2 regions of the Virgibacillus dakarensis genome follow, and region 1 is predicted to be linked to the other one. Evidence: riboswitches for the same ligand, from Rfam matches in the RefSeq annotation. Region 1 holds a riboswitch; the other holds the start of a gene.
What was found. A riboswitch is a leader RNA that binds a small molecule or an ion and turns the genes downstream of it on or off. The one in region 1 is predicted to bind S-adenosylmethionine.
Positions count from the first base shown of each region.

Region 2: linked by a shared signal. The riboswitch ahead of CZ382_RS18030 (5-methyltetrahydropteroyltriglutamate--homocysteine S-methyltransferase) and the one ahead of metK (methionine adenosyltransferase) in region 1 are both predicted to bind S-adenosylmethionine.

Region 1 is NZ_LT732554.1:2,511,730-2,519,608, reverse strand. Features, by position in the region: gene asnB (asparagine synthase (glutamine-hydrolyzing)) at 1-1,193, opposite strand, end outside; gene metK (methionine adenosyltransferase) at 1,354-2,553, opposite strand; SAM riboswitch class I at 2,670-2,776, opposite strand; gene pckA (phosphoenolpyruvate carboxykinase (ATP)) at 2,966-4,561, shown strand; gene CZ382_RS21575 (ABC transporter substrate-binding protein) at 5,027-6,025, shown strand; gene CZ382_RS21570 (ABC transporter ATP-binding protein) at 6,039-6,848, shown strand; gene CZ382_RS21565 (ABC transporter permease) at 6,832-7,638, shown strand; gene ytkD (RNA deprotection pyrophosphohydrolase) at 7,725-7,879, opposite strand, start outside.
Region 2 is NZ_LT732554.1:1,723,852-1,731,730, reverse strand. Features, by position in the region: gene CZ382_RS18035 (Abi family protein) at 1-622, opposite strand, end outside; gene CZ382_RS18030 (5-methyltetrahydropteroyltriglutamate--homocysteine S-methyltransferase) at 1,106-2,227, opposite strand; SAM riboswitch class I at 2,301-2,398, opposite strand; gene CZ382_RS18025 (nucleoside hydrolase) at 2,571-3,497, opposite strand; gene CZ382_RS18020 (energy-coupling factor ABC transporter ATP-binding protein) at 3,478-4,290, opposite strand; gene CZ382_RS18015 (energy-coupling factor ABC transporter ATP-binding protein) at 4,291-5,145, opposite strand; gene CZ382_RS18010 (energy-coupling factor transporter transmembrane component T) at 5,142-5,882, opposite strand; gene CZ382_RS18005 (ECF transporter S component) at 5,875-6,483, opposite strand; gene CZ382_RS18000 (Crp/Fnr family transcriptional regulator) at 6,816-7,514, opposite strand.

The DNA of each region.
Region 1 (7,879 bases):
ACTCTAGCCAGCAGATTTTTTGCAGGCCTTGGAATGGATTCGAACAGCTTCAAAGATTCTGGTTCCCGATAAATGTTATAGCCACCGAATAATTCATCCGATCCTTCACCAGATAAAACAACTGTTACATGTTTCCGGGCTTCTCTAGCGACAAAATACAGCGGTACACATGCCGGATCTGCCAGTGGATCATCCATATGCCACATAATTTTTGGGAGCTTATCCACGTATTCCTCAGGTGAAATAATATAAGAGATATTTTCCACATTTAATTTTTCCGCTGTTTCTTTGGCAACATCAACTTCGGAAAAGCCTTCCCGTTCAAATCCGACCGAGAACGTCTTAATGGTTGGATTGAATTCCCTTGCCATCGCAACGATCAAGGTTGAATCAATCCCACCCGATAAAAACGATCCAACTGGCACATCGCTTCGCATATGAACATTTACGGAATCATACATCACGTCTTGAATACGCTTGATCCAATCCTGTTTGTCCATCAAAACGGGATTAAATGTCGCATGCCAGTAGCGGGTAAAGGAAAGAGCTTGACCAGGCTTTTTCACGAAATAATGGCCGGGCTCCACCTTTTTAATCCCCGTCGTCATCGTTAATGGCTCCGGTACAAATTGGAAGCTTAAATAGTGCTGTAATGCTTCATCACTTACTTCTTCTTTTTCCATCATTAACGAAATACTTTTTTTCTCCGAGGCAAAAATAGTACCCTCTTCTGTTTCCCGGTAAAACAATGGCTTAATACCAAACGGGTCACGCGCACCATATAATGTTTCGTTTTCCTTATCCCATACCAAAATAGAAAACATACCTCGCAAATAAGTAAACGCCTGTTCTTTATGTTTAGCAAATAATGCGGCAATTACTTCAGTATCTGACTCTGTTGCAAAGGAATACCCTTCTTTTATTAAATCCTCACGCAGTTCTACATAATTATAAATTTCACCATTAAAAATAAGCCATATTTTTTCATCATCATAGCTCAATGGCTGTTGGCCGCTTTCTATATCAATAATACTTAAACGTCTAAACCCAAATGATACATATTCATCGTGAAAATAACCTTCATCATCCGGCCCTCTGTGGGTGATAATATTGTTTTGCTGTTCAAATACATGTATTGTCTCTTCATTAGGCATACTCGGATGATTGCGGATCATCCCAATAAATCCACACATGCTCTAGCCTCACTCTCAAGATTCGTAATAGTACCTTTCCCGAGTATACCATAAATGATTGTTTATTTCGATATGGAAAGAGCCCTCAAATAATATCAAAAATTATTAAAAATCACGTCCTCCCTTTAATCAGAAGACGTGATCTATTTTCAATTTGAAATTATTTCTTCACTAATGCCTTCAATTCTTCAACCTTATCCGTTCTCTCCCACGGAAATAAGATGTCGGTTCTGCCAAAATGTCCGTATGCGGCGGTATTTTTGAAAATTGGTCGTTGCAAATCAAGCATGCGGATGATGCCTGCCGGACGCAAATCGAACAATTCCCGGACCGCTGCCACCAGCTTTTCTTCGCTGACAATTCCGGTATCAAATGTGTTAATCGCTATCGATACCGGTTCAGCAACACCGATCGCATAGGCAAGCTGTACTTCACACGTTTTAGCAAGTCCTGCAGCTACAATATTTTTCGCCACGTAACGAGCGGCATATGCTGCTGAACGATCTACCTTTGTTGCATCTTTTCCGCTGAATGCGCCTCCGCCATGCCGGGCATAGCCGCCATACGTGTCGACAATAATTTTCCGACCCGTTAATCCGGCATCCCCTTGTGGCCCACCAATAACAAAGCGGCCGGTCGGGTTGATAAAATACTTGGTTGTTTCATCTAATAAATTCACAGGTACAATTGGACGAATAACATGCTCAATCAAATCTTTTTCAATCTGTTCGGTTGAGATATCCTGATGATGCTGCGTAGAAATAACAACCGTATCCACCTTTACCGGGTTATCCTGTTCATCATATTCGACTGTTACCTGGGTTTTCCCATCAGGTCTTAGGTATGCAAGTGTTTTATCTTTCCGGACATCTGCCAATCGTTTTGCCAATTTATGTGCTAACGCTATCGGCAATGGCATTAATTCCTCCGTTTCATCACAAGCAAAGCCAAACATTAAGCCCTGATCCCCTGCACCGATTGCAGCAATCTCTTCATCTGACATTTTTCCTTGACGTGCTTCCAATGCAGTATCTACCCCACCAGCAATGTCCGGTGATTGTTCATCAATTGCCGTAAGCACGGCACATGTTTCTGCATCAAATCCGAATTTTGCCCTTGTATAGCCAATATCTTTAATGGTTTGTCTAACAATGGCGGGAATATCTACATAGGTACTAGTAGAAATCTCTCCTGAAACCAATACTAATCCTGTAGTCACTGTAGTCTCACAGGCAACACGGGCATTCGGGTCTTTCGTTAAAATTTCATCCAAAATCGCATCTGAAATCTGGTCACAAATTTTATCTGGATGGCCCTCTGTTACCGATTCAGATGTAAATAAACGACGATTTGCAGCCATAGGCCAAATCTCTCCCTTTAAATCGTGGTACGGAACTCTATATATTTCAGTAAATATTCCTTTAAAAACAAAAAAGCCTTTCCTGCATGCATGAGGAAAGGAGTTGTGGCCTTTCGCTCTTATTGTTCAAGGAAATATCCTTGCATCAGATTAGCACCTTTTCACTATTGTGATGGTTGCCGGGCTTCATCGGGCCTGTCCCTCCACCAGCTCTGAATAAGAGAGTCCGTTCAGACTATATCCTACCCGAAATCCCTCCCTTCTGTCAACTTTTCACAGCCATTGCATAACATTTTAAATAAAACATTAAATTAGTATGGACTAATTAAATAAATGTGTTATACTAATAACCAGATTCGCAGTAAAACGTATATAGGACGATAAAAATCCATCAAAAAGGAAGGTATCATATATGAAATCGATGGAACGATCAACATTGGCAGATGAACTTTTAGCACAAGGGAACATCCAGCACAACTTATCGGTACCATGTCTTGTAGAAAAAATATTGGCCAGAAATGAAGGGATATTAACGGCAACCGGTGCTATCCAGGCAACTACCGGAAAATATACTGGACGTTCACCTAAAGATAAGTTTATCGTAAAGGATGACATTTGTGAACAATTTATCGACTGGGGTCTTGTGAACCAGGCAATTGATGAAGATAAATTTGACCGGCTATACGAAAAAGTTGTGGCCTTTTTGAAAGATAAGAACGAATTATATTCTTTTAAGGGGTTTGCCGGAGCAGATAAAAAGCATCGCCTGCCGATTCAGGTTATTAACGAATATGCATGGCACAACTTGTTCGCCAGACAATTATTTATTACACCGTCAGATGAAGAGCTTAAAACACATAAAGCCGAATTTACAGTGGTCTCTGCACCAACATATAAAGCAGATCCAGCAGTCGATGGAACAAACTCGGAAACGTTCATTCTCGTTTCCTTCAAGCGCCGGATCATCTTAATCGGCGGAACGGAATATGCCGGAGAAATCAAAAAATCGATTTTCTCGGTTATGAATTATTTGCTGCCGCAAAAGGATATTTTATCCATGCATTGCTCGGCAAACGTTGGTCAGGAAGGTGACGTCGCGTTATTCTTTGGCCTGTCCGGGACAGGTAAAACGACACTGTCTGCTGATCCATATCGCCGGCTAATTGGCGATGACGAACACGGCTGGAGCCCAAATGGCGTCTTTAATATTGAAGGCGGCTGTTATGCGAAATGTATCAACCTTTCCTATGAAAAGGAACCACAAATTTTTAATGCAATCCGGTTTGGCTCCGTCCTGGAAAATGTCATCATTGATGAAGAATCACGGCTGCCGGACTATGACGACACGATATTAACTGAAAATACCCGGGCAGCATATCCGCTGGAAAATATCGATAACATCGTTACACCTAGTGTCGCTGGCCATCCAAATACCATTATCTTTTTAACTGCTGATGCATCAGGCACACTGCCACCAATCAGCAAACTAACGAAAGAGCAGGCGATGTATCATTTTTTAAGTGGATACACGAGTAAGCTGGCAGGTACAGAGCGTGGTGTAACCGAACCACAGGCAACGTTCTCAGCATGCTTTGGCTCACCGTTTTTGCCTTTAGCACCGTCAACCTACGCCGAAATGCTGGGGGAGAAAATCGACCAGTTCAATTCCAATGTGTTCCTGGTGAATACAGGCTGGACGGGTGGTTCATATGGTGTAGGCAATCGTATAAAACTTTCCTACACGAGAGCAATGGTTCATTCCGCATTAGAAGGTGAATTAAATACTGTTGAGACAGTCAAAGAAGACATCTTTGGCTTGGAAATTCCAATGCACGTACCCGGTGTTCCCGACGAGGTGCTCATACCACGAAATACATGGACTGATAAATCAGCCTATGATGATGCAGCAAAAGCGCTTGCGCTAAAATTTCATGATAACTTCAGGAAATTCACTAAAGCAAGTGAGCAAATTGTTCAGGCAGGGCCATTGTATAAACCTGAACAATAATTTTCGTTATAAACGGATGATGTTCAAAAAGTCACCAATGATAAGCGGTTTTTTTGAACACATCTGATTAATCTTTGATCAGTTAACATGTTTCCTCATCCTAAATGGATTTTTATATGGAAGGAAAAACTGGCGGCATTGGTTAGTTGCCCCAGTTTGTATGAATGAAAAGCGAATTGTCAGATGATCCTGACTGCCGATCTCTTAATGGAGGTCGGTTTTTTTTATCAGCTAAGAAAGTATATAAATTTAGGCTCTATTCTGCTCCCAGCAGAGTAAGCCACGTCCGGCTCCAGCGCTTAGCGGCTAGTGTGCTTTTGTGCTTTTCCGAAACAAGTTTCATTACGGATGAACGTACCTCTTTTAGCGATTCAACTTAGAATGTAAACTAGGCATTCACACATTTTCCTCGAAAACATACACTGTTTTGAAATACCCCATTTGAAATGGAAAGGAAAGATATGGATGAAAAAGTTGACGTATTTGCTGCTATTTTCAAGTCTAATGCTTATTTTCCTGTCAGCATGCAATTCCGATACCAAAACGGAAAAAACACCAATCAAACTGGCTGAAGTTACCAGGTCGATATTTTACGCACCACAATACGTTGCAATTGAAAAAGGACTTTTTGAAGAGGAAGGATTAGATGTCGAGCTGCAAACAACATGGGGCGGTGATAAAACAATGACATCCTTGTTGTCAGATGGTGCAGATGTTGCGCTTGTCGGTTCTGAAACTTCTATTTATGTCTATAGCCAGGATTCAAAGGATTACGCAGTCAACTTTGCCCAATTAACCCAAACAGATGGGACTTTTTTAGTAGCTAAAGAGGAACACCCAGATTTTAAGTGGGATGAACTTAAAAACAGTACATTTTTAGGTCAGCGTAAGGGTGGGATGCCGCAAATGGTTGGCGAATTTGTTCTAAAGAAACATAATATCGATCCACATGCAGACTTAAATTTATTACAGAACGTTGATTTTGCAAATATCCCAGGTGCATTTGTTTCAGGGGATGCTGAATACGTTCAATTGTTTGAGCCGACTGCGAGTATTTTTGAAAAGGAAGGAAAAGGCCATATCATCGCGTCATTTGGTGAAGCGTCCGGACACGTTCCCTATACCGTTTTCATGGCAAAAGAAAGCTATATAAAGGATAACAAAGAGACGATCCGGAAATTTACAGAGGCTGTTTACAAGGCACAGCAATGGGTTCAGGAAAACAGTGCAGAAGATATCGCCAAGGTTATACAACCATATTTTGAAGACACTGACCTTGAGATGATCACTTCTTCCATTGAACGGTATAAAAGTCAAGGTTCCTTTGCCACCGATCCCATTTTAGATGAAGAAGAATGGAATAATCTGAAAGAGATAATGCAGGAAGCTGGTGAATTACCGGCAGATGTACCATATGAAGATTTGGTAAACACTGATTTTGCAAAGGATGTTATCGGTAAGTAAGGAGGGGAAGTTGGTGTCATTTCTTACTTTAGAACATGTATCACATCATTATTTTTCGAAAAAAAGTTATACAAAAGCACTGGAGGATATCTCGCTTTCCGTGAAAGACGGTGAATTTGTTGCACTACTTGGGCCTAGTGGATGTGGAAAATCGACCATATTATCCATTATTGCCGGTATTATTAAGCAAACCACAGGTGAGGTCCTGCTCGAGGGAAAACCCGTTCCAGAATCTGAACTGGCAATTGGTTATATGCTTCAGCAGGATTACCTGTTTCCATGGAAAACAATTATTGAAAATGTACTAATCGGTCCGAAAATCGGGCATAAGAAAACAAACGATATAAAAGAAAAGGCATTAGAGCTATTGGAGGAAGTCGGGCTTGCAAATGTTGCGGATGCCTATCCTGGATCACTCTCAGGTGGGATGCGCCAGCGGGTTGCCTTGGTACGTACACTGATTACGAACCCCAAGATTCTACTGTTGGATGAACCATTTTCCGCACTTGATTATCAAACAAAGCTAAAGCTTGAAGATTTGGTATCGGAGTTACTGCGGTCTTATCAGAAAACAGCCGTTTTGGTTACACATGATATCGGTGAAGCAATTTCCATGAGTGATCGAATTTTACTTATGAATGCAAATCCGGGTTCTATCACAACTGTTTTTGAAGTTCCTATCGAATTGCGTAACGAAAAACCCTTTTTTGTGCGCAGACACCCAAAATATCAGCTATTGTTTGATAAAATCTGGGAGGCATTAAATAAAGAAGATGCAACCAAGGAAAAGGTGGTGCAGGACCAACATGAAACCGAAATCTGACCATCATCTTTTTGAGGCATATAAACGTAATTTGCAGCGTGAAAAGAAAATAGTACTCACCTGGCAGCTTATTATTTTAGTCGGTTTTTTTGCGATCTGGGAAATCACCAGCAGATTAAATTGGATTGATCCATTGCTATTTAGTTCACCCTCCAAGGTTATTCAACAATTAATTGAAAAATTTTCAGATGGATCAATATTACCGCATATACAGGCAACCATATTGGAAACCGTGCTCGGCTTCATTATCGGAACGCTTGCCGGTATCCTCATCGCAACCATTCTTTGGGCATCACTAAGATTATCTAAAATAATGGATCCATATCTCGTTATCATGAACGCCATGCCAAAGGTTGCCCTCGGTCCAATTATTATCGTTGCACTTGGCCCCGGATATACGTCTATTATTGCAATGGGGGCCATCATTTCCGTTGTGATCACGACACTAGTTGTTTATTCAGGGTTCAGAGAGGTCGACCCAAACTACGAGAAAGTATTAAAAAGCTTTGGAGCGAGCCGCTGGCAATGTTTTAAAGAGGCCATATTCCCTGCCACAATGCCGACCATGATTTCGACATTAAAGGTGAATGTTGGACTATCTTGGGTAGGAGTAATCGTCGGCGAATTTCTCGTTTCCAAAGAAGGATTAGGCTATTTAATCGTGTACGGGTTCCAAGTATTTGATTTCACATTGGTCATGTCAAGCCTGATTATCATTGCAATTGTCGCCGGTATCATGTACAAAGGAGTCGAAAAAATCGAAAGCTGGCTGATCAAGCATACTGGGTAACTCAAAAGCCGAAAGACCATTGGCTCAAATCGACATACAAAGGATCAACATTTTTCTACTTCAAATAACACCTGGAAAATTTCCTTTCAGGTGTTATTTTTGTGGAAAAATTTGTCTGCGTTTTTCTCTATATACCCCATACATTGAGGTAACACGCCATCCTTCATAATAAAACTGTACAAATCATTATGTTTTACATCATTCGGAATACTATCCAGCAGTAACGGTCCATCGGTTTCGA
Region 2 (7,879 bases), 790 kb from region 1:
ATGCATTTCTAACATTTGATAAGGTTCGTAGCCAACTTTCAATATATGTATATGGTACGTTATAATAGGTTTTGGCGATTTCTTTTTTATCATTTACTTTCAAGTTCTTATATAACTTCGATAGCGTGCCAAAAGAAGTGACTTCTGTTGCTACCCAAATTGGAAATTTACCAGAGTATTTGTGGTAGTGATGTTCGATGAATAATTCACTTTTTCTTCTTGCAGCAAAAGCTCTTTCAAGTTCAGAAAGAAACTGGGCATGCCAAGTTTCATCTAAGAAATTTGCTTGATTTTCATAGCCAAGTGTACCGTATTTATGAGCTATCAGATAAGCAATATGTGTTCTGAATGCAATTTCAATATTCTCCAAAGTCTCCATTAATAATTGTCTTAATTTGCGATCTACCTCATATATCGTTAATAATTGCTTAAAGGTTGCCCCTTCAATAAACTCATTATCTGTTTTAAGGGTTAGCATATATGCGGATAGTCTATAATAATTAATTCGCTTTAAGGCCCTTTCTGCAAATTCAGCATCCTCAATATTCAGATTCCTCGACTTTAATAATTCAATTTGTTCGGAAAATGTAGTGGGCATTTTTATAGGGCTATCTTTTTCCATCTAATTTCCCCCTAAAAGTCAAAAGACCCACCGTGGTCCGCTTAAGTCAGAGGCGTGGTGGGTTCTGTTAGCTTTAATATAGCTTATATACGGGTTAATGTCAATGGGCGCTAACCAATTTATTCTTTACATTGACTGGTTTTTCATGGTTTTACTGCTTGAATGAATAAGGCCTAACAACGTTTAATTGGAAAAACGTCATCCGCAACTTACTCAACTAAATTCCCAGTTAGTCGAGTAGAAAAAGGCCAATTGAACTTAATTCGCCGCGAGCTATAAACTTTATACCATACCTTTACATATGATGAGGTGAGATATGTTCTAGAAACGTTCTACAGTTAGACTAAATACAACAATTCCATAAACTAGTCATTTCTTCCCACTCTCACTGTACAGCATCATCTAGCTCAACCTTTTTCTCTTCAAATTCAACAGACCCCACTACTCAGCAAAAGTAGTGGGGTCTGACACCATAGCTCAAAATTATACATCCCAAATTTCACGTGCAAGTTCCACAACATGACGTACCTTCGCCCACTGCTCCTCTTCCGTAATAAGATTTCCCTCTTCAGTCGAAGCAAATCCACATTGGGGACTGAGGCAAAGCTGATCAAGATCGACATATTCCGTCGCTTGGGCCACCCGCTCTTTTATCTTTTCCGGATCTTCCAATTCCGCTGCTTTAGAAGTAATCAACCCTAAAACAACCTTTTGATGTTGAATATATCGGAGCGGTGTGAAATCACCGGAACGTTCATCGTCAAATTCCAAAAAGAAAGCGTCTACCGGAACACGTGAAAATAATTGCTTGGAAATTGCTTCATAATCCCCTTCATATAACCACGAAGATTTGAAATTGCCTCGGCAAACATGGAGTGTGATAACCATATCTTCTGGTTTGTTGGCGAGCGCCTCAATCGTTATGTCGGCAAACATTTTCATTAACTCATGAATATTCCACCCGTTTGCTTCGATTTTCTCACGGAATTTCTGACCTAGAAAAGCTCCCCAGCTTGTATCATCGAATTGTAAATAACGACAGCCTGCATTATAAAAGGCTTGAATTGCATCTTGATACACCTTCGCAATATCTTTTGCCACAGCTGCAAGTGTCGGGTATGATGGATTATCCAGATACGGTTGGCTACTCACAACACCGGAATGGAAAATCATGTTGGGACCGGGAATCGTTATTTTGGCTAAGTGTTCTCCTGCAATGCTCTTTAAATAACGGAAGTCTTCCAAAAATGGGTGATCTTTAGGGAATCTTAATGCAGATTCTACGGTATAGGATGTTAAAGTTTTCATTTCTCCTTGAAAGAAACCAGGTACCTCCACTTCAAATGTACGAATTCCTTCAATGCCTCCAATGAAATCGGCATGCCAATATTTTCTCCGGAATTCCCCATCCGTAACTGCCTGGAGACCTGCTTCCTTCTGTTTCTCTACTAGCTTAGCAATTTCTACATCTTCTATTGAACGTAAATCTTCCCTAGAAATCTTTCCCTGTTGATAGTTATCCCTTGCTTCCTTAAGTACCTGAGGACGTAGAAAACTTCCAACAACATCTGCTCGGAACGGTGCTTTTGTCGCTATTTTCGTCATTTCTTCCAACTCCTTTTAAAATATAAATAACCCCTTCCTAAATAAGAAGAGGTTGAGAATTCATAGGCAGCTCTTCTTATCTTCAAGCTTTACGCTTCTGGAATTAGCACAGTACAAATGTCCGTTGCTGAGGCTTCAATGGGCCAGTCCCTCCACCTCTCTGGATAAGAAATGAATATGTAGTTGTTGTCTAATTTTAGCTTTATAATAGGATTTAGTCAAGGGAAAGAATTTAATTTTTCAAACAGCACTTCCGCTATATATGCTGGGGTCACATGATACATGATTTCCAATGGTAAGACAAGCATGATTTATCTAAATGCCCACCACATTTTCTCACAACCTACTCTCCATCCAACAACTCCAATGCATCTAACAATAAACATACAAACATTTCCCGATCAACACCTTCTAATACTAGCGTGTTTTTACCTTTATCAGTCACTAACCTTTTATCAGCAAAAGTTAAACCTCTTGCTTTCCCATCTGTCACAACATCGACATAATAAGAAGTACCAGAAAACATTTCTGGGTTTACTATATAAGCAACTGCACATAAATCATGAATAGGACTGTGTATAAAGCCAAATTGTCTTCCGGATTTGTTGTAAAAATGTAGCAGTTCGTAAGCTAAATGACTAACCCTACCTTTATCTTTTAGTGAATCAATTTCCTTTACTGTTATTTCCGCCTTCTCCGTAACATCCAAACCAGACATAACCACGGGAATGCCAGAATGGAAAACAATTTGTGCCCCCTCAGGATCTACATACGTATTAAATTCAGAAAGAGGTGTTACATTGCCATGGTTAAGTCCTCCGCCCATAATGCTAATGTATTCTATTTTTTCCTGCAACTCTGGAAATACTTTGATTAATAACGCTATATTTGTCAATGGACCTAACCCAACTAGAATCACCTTTTGATCGCACTTCATAATTTTTTCATACATAAATGTAATAGCATTCTTTGAAGAGATTGGATAATCTTCTCCATTAAAGTAAGGGCCATCCATTCCACTATCACCATGAGCTTCTGGTGCAATTCGTAACTCTTTTGTCAAAGGACCTGATTGTCCTGTTGCTAACGGAATATCCGAATTCACAAACTCCAATATATTCTTTGCATTTGCAGTGACCTTTTCTAATGTTTGGTTACCGCCTATAGTAGTAATTCCTAAAATATTTATTTTCTCAGCATTAGCAATAGCTGTTAATATAGCTAATGCATCATCGTGTCCTGGATCACAATCAATTAGAATGTTTTTCATTTTTCTCCCTTTCCAATAAGTCCTCAATCGTTAATACATCTTTATACCCTAGAATAGCAGCAAGCTGGCAAATGTAAGGTTGTTTTAAATCACTGAATTCCAGCAGTTTTTCATCCCAAAATATTTCCTTGGGTGATGCATCTCTTCGTTTTTGTTTAGCAGCAAAAACAATCACCCGTTTAAATTCGCGCACAACAAATTCCATATCATGTGTAATTGTAATCACTGTTTTATGATTTTCCGATAAATAGTTAATAATATTGCCTAAACGTTTAAGTGATTCCCTGTCTTGTCCAGCAGTAGGTTCATCGAGAATAATCACATTCGGATCCATTGCCAATACCGCAGCAATGGTTATAAACTTCCTCTTTGAATAAGGTAAATTATAAGGATGTTCCTGCAATGACTCGGTTAATCCGCAAATGTCAGCAGCATCTTTTATCCTTTCTTCAACTTCACTAGCCCCCAATTTCTGATTTTTCGGGCCATATGCAATCTCTTTATAAATCGTGTCCTGAAAAATCTGGTCGTCAGGATTTTGAAACACGTAACCAACCATTCGGGAAATCGCCGCAGTTGTTCTTCCCTTAGTAGAGACACCATCCACTAACACGTCACCTTTTGTTGGTGTTAACAACCTATTCATTAGTTTTACTGTTGTCGTCTTCCCCGCACCATTCTGCCCGATAATGGCAACAGATTCCCCTAATTCGAAATCAAGATTAACATCTTGGACAGCTTCATAGCCGTTCGGATAGGCGTACGAAACATTTTTCAAAGATAAAAAAGCCACTTATACCTCACCATCCTTTTGCAAGCCTTCATAGACTTCCTTGACTGTTAATGGTATCAGATTTGTTGTTTTCATATTCGTATCCTTCGCTTTTTTTATATAATATAATGCGACTTGCGGCAGCTGTCCGCCGTACTGCAATACCATCGGATTAGACAAAATTTCCTTTACGGGACCTGTCATAACAAGCTCCCCTTTATTCATTAATAATGTTTCATCACAATACTCCGCTAATAAATCCACCTTATGCTCCACAAGCAAAATGGTCTTGCCTTGGTCTTTTAACAGATGAAGGATTTTAAAAATATCTTCACTGCTTTTGGGATCAAGTTGTGAGGTTGGCTCATCTAAAATAATAATTTCTGGATCCAATGCAATCATTGACGCTATGGCCACCCTTTGTTTTTGACCGCCTGATAATTCAAACGGATTTTTATCAGCCAAATCATCTAGCTGAAACATTTCTACAAGTTCATCAACCTTTTTTATCATCCGATTGCGCGGGATGCCTATATTCTCCATACCATAGGCAAGCTCCTCATAAACATTATCTTTTACCCCAGATAATTGGGTGAAAGGATTTTGAAATGAATAACCGATAATGGTTGCAAGGTCACCGATGTTATAGTCATTAATATGTTTCTCTTTGATCGTTACCTCGCCTGTTAATTGACCTTTGTACAGCCCCGGAATAAAGCCCCTGATGATATTGCAGATTGTTGTTTTTCCTGACTCATTCGCACCCATTAAGCCATAAACGCGTCCTTTTTCAAACGTAAAGGAAACATCGCGAATCGCTTCCTTTTCATCTAAAGGATATTTATAACTAATATTTTTTAAAGATATAATACTCATGACAGTATCCTCCAAACTATATAACCGATTAAAATTAGCACGCAAAATGTCACAATCATATAATCAGCGGGTTGTTTTTCTAGTTCGTAAATAGATGTCTTTTTTGCTTGGGAAGAAAAAGCACGCGATTCCAATGCCAGCACCCTTTCCTCAATTTGCTGAATAGATGATAGAACCAAAGGGCCGATCATTGGAACAAACGCCTTCAACCGAACGATTATCTTTCCCTCTGTTTCGGCTCCCCGTGACTTTTGGGCATCCGTAATCGTTTTAGACAAATTTAACATTTGCGGAATAAGCTGAATGGTAGAAGCTATCACAAAGGTCACTTTCCGGGAGACCCCTGATTTCTCCAAAGCATAGATGATATCCTTTACACTTGTTACCTGGAAAAACCAAATAATACATGAACTAATCGCAACAATTTTGGATGTCATACTTAAACTTGTCATCAAGCCCATCTGCGAAAAGTGAATAAAGCCCCAAATTTTCTCAGAATCATCATTAACAATAATAAAAACCTGGAGAATAAAAATAAATAACACAAGAATAAAAATCGATTTTATAAACGTGGTTAAAAAATTAACAGCTGTTCCGGAAAAAACACTGATGATTAAAATAAGCGGAAGAACCATATATTGCATTGTATATCCGGGTGTAAACATACTTAATAAAATAATTAGTATGATAAACGCAAACTTAGATGAGGGATACAGCTTACCTATGCGGCTATCCATTGACATGCACCCCTTTCTTAATATAAGGCTCACCGTAATTTAACTTAATTAAAAATCTGTCTGGAACCCTTCTAATAATCAGCCAGCTAATACCAAAGTTTATAATGGTATTAATAGAACCTGTAATTAAATTTGTAGACACAATGGAATTCCATAATTCTTTACCCGTAGCTAGAAATGTTGCTGTAAGTAAATCTGTTCCTGCACCAGTTACTCCACCAAATAGAAAAACAGTAACGATGGCCGCAGGAAAGGCTGCCACAATTGTTAAAAGTACACAAGAAATAATAATGCCAAAAATATTTGTATAAAATCTCCACTTTGATAAATATCCTGATACAATACCGACACTCATCGAGACAACACTAAACCCTATTGCAATGGGATTAATCATCCCGTTTACAACGTTTCCCAGTAAACCTGTCAGTAATCCAACCCATGGCCCTGCAATCATCGATACCATAATGGTACCTATTTGATCAATAAAAACCGGAAGCTTTAAAATAGTCGATAGTTGATAACCCACTACATTCAATGAAACACCCACTGGAATCAACAACAGTGCCAGCAATGAAAAATCGTACCTTATCCCTCTTTTCATCTTTCCGCTCCTTTTAAAGATTACAAAATCTGTAATGTGTAAATAGTATTCCACATAAAAATATAACTTCCTCAAATACCAGCAATAAACAACCTTTTAAGCGTTGTCATTTATTTATAAAACTGGATATTTGGGATTAAATTTAGTATATCGTCTTCAGTAAAAGGCAAGAAAGGACAGATGTCCCTTCAGACACTATTTCAATCCTAAAAGCGAACACAAAAAATCCGAACTATTATCAAATCCTCCAATAAGATTTGTTTTTTAGTTCGGATTCCCCTTTGCAAGTGTTATATACTCTATAATGATTTACCCTTTATGTTCCGGCATCGTCAATAATCCATATAAACTATACTCTGTTTCATTTTCTCATATTGCTGTTTTGACATGGTTAATTTTCGATCAGTGCTAGATACCTCATTAAGTTTTTTTAATTTATTTATGCTTCTGCCAACCGTTCGAACACTTACCCCTATTTGGCTGGCAATATCCTTATAATAATTATTTATACAAACGGACTCTGTTTGTCTCCTGTTATTTTCATAGTATAGAATTAAATAATATCTAAGACGGTCAATACCTTTATAGTGGTAAAGGATCCCATCATTTCCAGACCTACTATATAAGTCTTCGGCTAATAATACAGAACATCTTCTTAAAAGCGATAAATTAGACATAATCAGCTGGTAAACGAATGCTGAATCTACTCTGAGTACAGTTACCTCTGTTAAACATGTTATTGTTGCAATGTATTGCTCTTTCCTGGAAAGCACCTCCAGCAACCCGATATTTCCATTTGTTTTATCTACCTGAAAATAACTATAATCCCTTCCATCCTCATAATCCCTTAATCCAATAGCTATGCCCTCTTTCATGAAATAGACATTATTGGGAAATTCCCCTCTGGAAATGATCACTGAATTTGGTTTAAAAACTAACTCTGTCCCATGTTCACCTATAAAATCAGAAATAACGGAGAAATTAAGTTTTGTCTCAACCGCATATTTCTCCCACATCTTTTTTAAGTCCATCCAACTTCTCTCCTGTATCTTTACAGTGATTTATAATTTGTAAAATACTTAACTAACAAAGCAGATATACTTTTACAAATTATAACGTGGCAAATGGCCTTTTTCAAAAGTAATGTTTTCCTTTGTTACGGCAGTTTTATATACGCTGGTCGGTAAAGACTCACTTATCCAATCGGGTAAATCCCCTTTTTCAATTACAGAAACTACTAATTACAGAATCAAAATCCTCACCAGTCATAAATGTTTCCCTATTTATGAAAAAATGACTTGAAGTCACCATCATCCATGAAAAGGGCATTTCGGCAATTTCCGTGGCTCCACCAATTTCAACCCATTCTCTCCCGACTTAGCAGTGATCTCGCCCA